2 regions of the Paenibacillus sophorae genome follow, and region 2 is predicted to be linked to the other one. Evidence: a T-box and tRNA genes for the amino acid it is inferred to sense, from the RefSeq annotation. Region 2 holds a T-box; the other holds one or more tRNA genes.

Region 1 (4,424 bases), 1.5 Mb from region 2:
AGCTTTTTCTTTGGAAGTGAAGAATCCTGTGCACTCCAGAACGATATCTACGCCCAGGTCGCCCCAAGGCAGTTCTTCAGGGTTGCGGTTAGCCAGAACTTTAACTTCCTTGCCGTTCACTTTGAAGAATCCGTCGTGAACTTCAACGTCGCCTTGGAATTTGCCTTGCGATGTATCATATTTTAACAAGTGCGCCAGCATCTTGGCATCGGTAAGGTCATTGATCGCTACAACTTCGATTCCTTCCACGTCTTGAATACGGCGGAATGCGAGGCGGCCAATACGTCCAAATCCGTTAATACCTACTTTTACAGTCATTGAATAGTTCCTCCTAAAATTCATTTTTATTTATTCAAGACAAACCATAGGGTTTGTCAAGACAACACTAAGTATGAAGCATAATAATGCTAGTGCTCGCCATAATAGGAAGATTGCGGGGCTGCGGCATTCTGTTCGTCAATTTGCTTGACGATTTCGGCCGCGGCGGCTTCATCTATGACAAGTATGTCTTCTTGGCCGAACCGCAGCACAGCGTGAATGGCTTTGGCCTTCCGCTTGCCTCCGGCGATGCCAATTACAATTTCCGTCCGCACGATATCCTCTAGGCGCAGTCCCATAGTCAGCATGGAGTGCACCACTTCACCCTGCTCGTTAAAGTAGTGGCCGAAGGATTCGGCAACGGCGCCGGCGTTCTTGATCTTGGTGATCGTCTCCTCGTCAAGTCTACGGCGACGGGTCATTTCCAAGGCATCTCCGATTCCATGAACGATAATTCTTGAACGGCGGATAATCTGTACGATTTCTGAAATGTTCGGTTCATGGGCCAGCGATAGAAAGGCTTCCTCGCTGAGCAAGTCCGGCACATGCAGTAGGCGGTAATGTGCTCCAATCCGCTTGGCTACCGTCGAAGCGATGGTATTGGCCTGAAATTCCACGCTCTCACCAAGTCCTCCTCTGGCGGGCACGATCAAGGCGTCCCGATAGGACACGGACAAGGGTGTGGTCATCTGCTCAGCCAATTCGGACAGCGTCGAACCTCCGGTGACGGCAACCGTGTCATCGGCTCTCATTACGCCGAGCAACGCTCTCGCTCCTGCTCTTCCGAGTTCTCTCTTGGTAAACGGTGACACTTCGCAATCGCCCGGAACCACAATAACTTTCTTCAAACCGTAACTCAAACGAATTCTTTCTTCCAGATCCTCCAGGCCAAACAAACTCTTGGCGAGCGGCTCCAACAAGTCAAGCAGTTTCCGGCCGGCATCGCTGATCCGCATGCCTACGCTCTCGATCTCGATGAGCCCCTGCGATTTCAGAAGGTCCGTTTCCGCACGCAGAACCCGTTCGGTCATATCAAGCGAAGCGGCGAGCGTTCTGCGGCCGATAATATCGGACAACAGGATCTGATGAAGAATCGTATACCGTCGTTTGAGGGTTTCCATGAGATCAGGCAGAAGCTGCTTTTGGATTTCTAATAAGTCACGCATACTTTCACTCCTGCAACTTCGTCTTTCTCTTCTGACCCCTTCTCTATGGTCTTAAAACGTCCCGGGATAACTTTTTAAGTCCCACTAAGTATTCTACCCAAATATTCCCCTGAACGCAAGGGCTCCGAAAGTAGAATTCTCACCCTCTTTTCTTCTTATACATAAACCTGTACATTTCGGCGGCGAAGAGCCGGTCCCTATGACCTATATGATTAATAAGAGTTGCATTAGTCGAAATTTTATATTATAATAATTTCTGTTGCGCCCGTGGTCCAATGGATATGACGTAGGCCTCCGAAGCCTGAGATCCAAGTTCGATTCTTGGCGGGCGCGCCACATTATTTGTTTAACCAAACCTAGATTATTTAACACAGTGCGCCATGAATTGGCGCTTTTTTTTATGATGAGTTTGACTTTCTTTGACTTTTCGTTTGACTTTCTTTGACTTTTTGTTTGAATTTGTTTATCATGTGGGTAATACGGTAACAGTTAAGAAAAAACGCTATAACGAAATCCATTTTTGAAGATCTAATTTAAGGAGGTTTTCCACGTGAGTTACATTCCTATGGTCGTAGAACAAAGCAGCCGAGGCGAGCGGGCTTATGACATCTATTCCCGCCTGTTAAAGGACCGCATCATTTTCCTTGGAACTGAGGTCAATGACGTGGTAGCCAATTCCATCATCGCACAAATGCTTTTCCTGGCCGCCGAGGACCCGGAAAAAGATATTTCTTTGTACATTAACAGCCCGGGCGGATCCATCACCGCTGGCATGGCGATTTTTGATACGATGCAGTACATCAAGCCGGATGTATCCACAATCTGCGTCGGACTTGCCGCTTCCATGGGCGCCTTCCTGCTTAACGCCGGAGCGAAGGGCAAACGCTATGCGCTGCCGAACAGCGAGATTATGATTCACCAACCGCTGGGTGGTGCCCAAGGGCAGGCTACGGATATTGAAATTCGTGCCCGCCGCATCCTGAAAATGCGCGACAAACTGAACCGTATTTTGGCAGAACGCACCGGTCAGCCGCTTGAGCGCATCGAGAAGGACACGGACCGCGACTACTTCATGAGTGCCGCGGATGCCGCCGAATACGGCCTCGTTGATAAAGTTATTGAAAAACCGCAGTCTGTCAGTGTGTAACATACCCGGCAAACCTTCACAAACACGCAAACACCCCTTGCCCACTAATCGTGAGCAAGGGGTGTTTTTCGTCCTTAGTAGGTCCGGAGCAGATTGCCATATCCAAGCTTGTGCAGCCGTTCGGCAATGATACGGTACCCTTTTCCGTTCGGATGAAGATTATCGATAGAGAGCAGTTGCCGCTCATGTCCCGTAAACGCTCCGTAAATATCGGCAAAGCCGCATACCCGGTTATTATACTGAGCCATTTGGCGGTTGAACTGCTGCACCCATCCCGAAGCCTCTTCCATCTGAGGATAGGGATTGTATAATCCGATAATCCGGATAATGTAAGGCTTGCCCGCTCCAGCCTTTGCCTGATAAATCTGCCCCATGATACCCGCAAAATGCTGCCGGGATTCCTTCAGGGTAGTCTGAAAAATGGAAAATGGCGGACTAGAGTGTCTAGCCACCGCTTTGGCAGCATGGATCAAATCGTTGCCGCCGATCGAAATGGTGATAATATCCGCCTCACGAAGCGATTGGCGAAACAGCGAGTTATACCGGACACGCTGCTCTAGTTCGGCTGTAGTCATGCCGTTGATCCCCAGATTCGTATAGGCGACAAAATTGCGGAGCGATACCTCTGACATCCGCCTATACACGGGAACAAAGCCGCTGCCGGGCATCGCCCCGAAGCCGGTCGTCAGCGAATCGCCGATCGCCGTATAATTATAAACCATGGCATTCCCCCCTCTCGCGCTTATAGCTCGGTCACCATTCAGCATATGAACGGCATTTCGCGCGCGCTACGGGGAAATATCCGGTATCAGAAGACTATTTTATGCCAGCGAACGGACTGCTTCCATTCGGGAGCAGTTCTTTAAAGGTGAAGGTGAACTCTGGGAAGCCCTCGGCATATGGCGTATATTCATATAATTGAAAGAAGAGCACGACCCGGCCATCTTTAAGATAGAAATATTTCTCGGTATTCAGTCCGTTAAAGCCGCCAAAATAACCTGCATCCGCCTTAAGCTGCTTGCCTACCTTCTCGTTCAGCAGTTTTTTGTAGTTCGGATTGGCTCTGAACAAATCGCCCAATAGCAGACGCTTGCCGTCCTTGAGCGAGAAAGTAAACGCCTGGCGCAGAGTCATTCCGTGGGCGCCTCCGGTATAGCCATATTGGCTCATGACCAGGCTAAGCACGCCATCCTGGTTGTAGGTCACCACGTAATTCGAGTCGAATTCGTACGGGCGGTCCTGTTCGTTTTTTTCGGCAATCGCCTGGCCTGCGTCGGCTGCAAAGCTCATAGCGGCCTTTTTTAGCGTATCATTGATGCTCTGCTGTGCAGACGCGCTCACAAGTCCTGAAATTTGCGGATAATCCAGCTTGATGGCTGCGCCGTCCGTCTCCTTGGCATATGTAACCGTCGTTAATGTCAGCGCGTTCAGCGGTCTGTTCATCACGTTCAGCCTACCGGAGGAGGCGTTAAAGTCTCCACGATAGCCCAAATAATCGCTGAGCAAACCGAATGGAACGTAGAGATGATTATTAATATTGCGGCCTTCATACTCGTTGATGAAATAACCGTTAACTGCAAGTGAAATTCCGTATTCAGAGACCATCAGCTTAGTTTGACGGACTCCCTGCCCGATCGTATAGGTATTTTCCGCCTTATTGTAAGTGATCTGCATGCCCAGTACACTCTTCAGAAATGTTATTGGAATCCATACTTTTCCCTGTTGGTGAATGCCCTGTTGCGGGGTAATGGTTCCATTCCATTTCAAGGTAATCAGAGAATAGTCAGCCTGTG
Region 2 (4,424 bases):
AGAACGATGGCCCTGATGTTCGCCGCCCCCCTGCTCGTTCTCAGCCTGATGAGCCTGGTGTTTGGCGGGGAGACCTATAAGCCTAATATCGGACTTACGGGGCAGGCGGCGGTCCTATCGGAAGCGCTGACCAAGCATGATGCACAGGTAATAAAGTATAATGCGGAAGAAGAAGGCACTCTGGCGCTGAAAAATGGAGAAATCGACGCGCTGATCTCGATGGGCGGCGGTGCTCCGAAGGTCATACTGGAAGGAAGCAATCCGGCAGCCAATCGGGCGGTTATGCAAGCATTGGAGCAGGCAGCAGGGGATCAGCGGACAGCCGGGCAAGCTCAGGCGCAGGCGGGAGCCTCCGTCCAGCCGCAGGTCAGCTATCTGTACGGCTCCGCCGACATGAAGACAATCGACCGGTTCGGACCGATTATGATCGGCGTATTCGTCTTCTTTTTCGTCTTCCTGATTGCCGGGGTCTCCTTTCTGCGGGAACGGACGACGGGAACGCTCGAACGCCTGCTTGCCACACCGCTTAAACGCTGGGAAATCGTCATCGGCTATGTCTGCGGCTTCGGCATTTTCACCGTGTTCCAGGCACTGCTCATTTCCTGGTTCTCTATTCAGGTACTGGGCATTATGATGGCTGGAAGCTTCGGATATGTCCTGCTGATTACGCTGCTTCTTTCTATGACGGCATTAACACTTGGTACGCTGCTCTCGGCGTATGCCGCAAACGAACTGCAGATGATTCAGTTCATCCCGCTTGTCATTGTGCCGCAAATCTTTCTGTGCGGATTATTCCCGCTGGACACTCTTCCGCTGTGGCTTCAGCGGATCGGATATGCGACTCCGTTATACTATGGGGCCGAGGCAATGACGAACATTATGATTCGCGGCAAAGGCTGGAACGCCGTGGAAACGGATGTGTATGTGCTGATCGCCTTCTCGCTCGTGTTCATGGTGCTGAACGTGCTTGCCCTCCGCAAGCACCGCAAAATGTAACTCAGGCCCTCATATATGGTACGATAAGCAGACAGAAAACGTCTGGAGGGTTGACATTATGGCAGAACATCTTTCTGCAGACAATAATACGGAGCAGTGGGTGGAATTGCTTGCCGCCCGCGAGGAGAAGATGACGCCGAAGCAAATTGCGATTTTGCAGGCAGCCGTGGATGTATTTGCCGAAAAAGGCTATGCGGGCGCGGCGACCAGCGAAATCGCCCAGAAGGCAGGCGTGGCGGAGGGAACGATTTTTCGCTACTACAAGACCAAGAAAGATTTGCTGCTGTCCATTGTCGGACCGACGATGAGCCGGCTGCTTGCCCCTTTTGTTATGAGAAACTTCGGGAATTTGCTGGATACGTCTTTTGACAGCTATGAGGACTTTCTGCGTGCCCTGATCCGGAACCGGCTGGATTTCGCCCGCAAGAACTTTAAGATCCTGCAAATCTTGATTCAGGAAATTCCTTTTCATCCGAAGCTGCGAGAGCAGTTCATGGAGGATATTATCGGCAAGGTTCTTGAAAGAATTACCGCGCACGTCGAGCATTTTAAGCAAAAAGGGGAAATCATCGACGTTCCGACACCAGCAGTCATCCGCTTTTCGGTATCCGCAACCATCGGCTATATTATGACCCGTCTGCTGCTGCAGCCAAACAAAGAATGGAACGATGAGGAAGAAATCGAGCTGCTGATCCGGTTCATTATGCATGGCATCGCAGCGGGACCGGGAAATCAGACATTCCAGCGCAAGTAACGGAATACGCTTTATAAGCATGCCCCGCTCTGCGGGGTTATTTTATCTAACCGGAGATAAAGAAAACGCCCTGCTGGACAAGAACAATTCCGTACTGTACAAAAATTCCAACTATGTCGCCTTCAAAACCCTGCTCAAAATCCTATAACGGCAAGCTGCAGTACATTCATCAGTAGTAAAAAAACCGTCAGGCCATGGAGCCTGGCGGTTTTTCACGTTACACGAACAATTATACCCACAGAGATTTGGTGATGATTACAAGCAGAATGAACAGCACCAGAATCGCAGTTGAGGAATTGCAACCAACGCCATAACCGCCAACTTCACCCATGAATAACCCCTCCTCTCAAGTAGGATACGTCACCAGATTATGCAGCGGCTGCCACATTCGTCTGGGAGTTTCGGCAAGTAAATAAAACGAAAGAACAAATTGCTTTTTCCCAAAAATCGATTATAATTAGAAAAAATTCATAGCCAGTCGATGATCGGGAGAGTAATGGAGGGCCTCTGATGCCCAGCGAGCCGGGATGGTGGAAGCCGGCGGCAGACCTTCATGAAGCGCACCCGGGAGATGGACTTCCGAAAACCTCAGTAGGAAGCCCCGGCACGGGTCCGTTATCCTGTAAGCGGCCAGACCTTCCGGTCTGGCAAGTAGAGTGGTACCGCGAGAACACAAGTCCTCGTCTCTTTTTGAGACGTGGGCTTTTTCTATTTTCAGAAGGAGGCCATGAGGATGTTAAGCCAGATTATTCAAAAAGAGATTGAGCAAAGCGTCAAACGTGTCATGGAACGTCTTGGTTTAGAGATTCCCGAAGAACTGTCCGTGGCTGTAGAGCAGCCAATGAACCCGGAGCACGGCGATTATTCAAGCAATATTGCTATGCAGCTTGCCAAGAAATTGCGTAAACCGCCGCTTGTCATTGCGCAGCTGATTCAGGAGGAATTGAAGTCCACGGGTCTGGCGGAGGGTCTGCTGGAAAAGGCGGAAACGGCGGCTCCCGGCTTTCTCAATGTTCATATCTGCTGGAACGCGTGGGCCCAGCGAGATTTCGCTACGCCTCCGGCGCCGGAGGAAAAAGTGGTCATCGAGCATACGTCGGTCAATCCGAACAAATCGATGCATATCGGCCATCTGCGGAATTCCTGCATCGGCGACACGCTCGTCCGCATGCTAAGAAGAATCGGTTATACGGTCGAGGTCCATAATTATATCGACGATCTGGGGAACCAACTGGCGGATACCGTCGTCGGTCTGCTTAATGTGCCTTTGAGCGGAGAGCATGTGCGCTTCGGCGATTACTGCTGGGACATTTACTCGGCAATCAACAAGGAGTATGCGGTGAATCCGGAAATGGCGGCCAAACGCGCCGAAACGCTGCATGAGCTGGAAGAAGGTACGGGGAATATCCCCTGGCTCGGCAGCCTGGCCGCTGAACGGATCGTTCGGGAACATATCGCTGAAATGAAGCCGTTCGGCATCGAATACGATTTGCTGGTCTGGGAAAGCAGTATTGTCAGGGAAGGGTTCTGGACGGCGGCATTTAAGCGGCTGCGGCAGACGCCTCTTTTTTACCAGGAAACCGAGGGGAAGCTTGCGGACTGTTGGGTGCTAAAGCAGGGAACGGAACAGGGGCTGCAGGATTCAGAGCATATCACGGATAAGGTGCTGGTGCGCTCGAACGGGATTTTGACGTATACGGCCAAGGATATTGCTTACCATCTCTGGAAATTCGGGCTGTTGGACAAGGATTTCACCTATAAAAGATTCGAAGAGAGCTTGTTTACAACGGTAAACGGAGGAGAACACCTGCCGCTCGGCAGGGCCGATGTCGTCATTAATGTCATTGATTCGAGGCAGGAGTATCCCCAGAATATGGTCAAAGAGGCGCTGCGGGCGCTGGGATATTCCGCTCAGGCAGAAAAGCTCTATCATGCGGGTTACGGTGTTGTTTCCCTAAGTCCCGCTTCCGCTGCCGATCTTGGCATCGACATTTCGGACGGCAAAGCCTCTTACGCTATGTCCGGGCGCCAAGGCATCGGCATAAAAGTGAGTGATCTGATCGGCCTTGTGGAGGACAGCATTGAGCAGAACCGCGCCGATAAAAGCGGACTCCCCAGCCGCACGATCGCTATCGCCGCCATACGCTACTACCTGCTGCGTTTCAATCTCGGAACCGAGGTAGTGTTCGATCTGCGCCAGGCGACGGAAATATCCGGCAATACCGGCGTGTATTTGATGTACTCCTATGCGCGTGCGATCAGCGTTCTGGCCAAAGCGGCGGATATGACTCTGGATATGGCATCAGAAGCTTGTATACCGGACCATATGGAAAAAGCCGAGGCCGCGCTGCTGCGGCACATCGCCTTTTGGCCGGACACGCTCTATGCGGCGGGACGGGATCTAGCCCCGAACGGTATCTGCGGTTACGCGCACACGCTTGCCACCCTGTTCAACAATTTTTACTCCGCCTGCCCGATCCTGAAGGCCGAGCCGGAGCGGCTGCGCTTCAGACTGTGGCTGGCGCGGAAATTCGCCGATACGCTGAAGGACGCGCTTGACGTATTGGGCCTGCCTGCGCCGGACCGGTTGTAAGGTGGAGAGCTGACTGCGATGCCAATGCTCCCGATGCTCATGCTTCGACGAACCTTCGGGGGTTCTCATCCCTGTACGCAA

What was found. A T-box is a leader RNA that pairs with one kind of tRNA and senses whether it is charged. The one in region 2 lies ahead of KP014_RS25200 (arginine--tRNA ligase), so its partner is inferred to be a tRNA-Arg.
Region 1: it encodes a tRNA-Arg, which carries the amino acid that the T-box ahead of KP014_RS25200 (arginine--tRNA ligase) is inferred to sense. The anticodon was not compared.

The regions. Positions count from the first base shown of each region.
Region 1 covers NZ_CP076607.1:845,499-849,922, reverse strand. Annotated here, with positions in the region: gene gap (type I glyceraldehyde-3-phosphate dehydrogenase) at 1-318, opposite strand, end outside; gene KP014_RS04135 (sugar-binding transcriptional regulator) at 408-1,484, opposite strand; tRNA gene KP014_RS04130 (tRNA-Arg) at 1,746-1,820, shown strand; gene clpP (ATP-dependent Clp endopeptidase proteolytic subunit ClpP) at 2,035-2,631, shown strand; gene KP014_RS04120 (GDSL-type esterase/lipase family protein) at 2,706-3,353, opposite strand; gene KP014_RS04115 (DUF3298 and DUF4163 domain-containing protein) at 3,448-4,424, opposite strand, start outside.
Region 2 covers NZ_CP076607.1:5,199,116-5,203,539, forward strand. Annotated here, with positions in the region: gene KP014_RS25185 (ABC transporter permease) at 1-996, shown strand, start outside; gene KP014_RS25190 (TetR/AcrR family transcriptional regulator) at 1,055-1,750, shown strand; gene KP014_RS25195 (sporulation protein YjcZ) at 1,980-2,081, opposite strand; T-box leader at 2,223-2,441, shown strand; gene KP014_RS25200 (arginine--tRNA ligase) at 2,484-4,343, shown strand.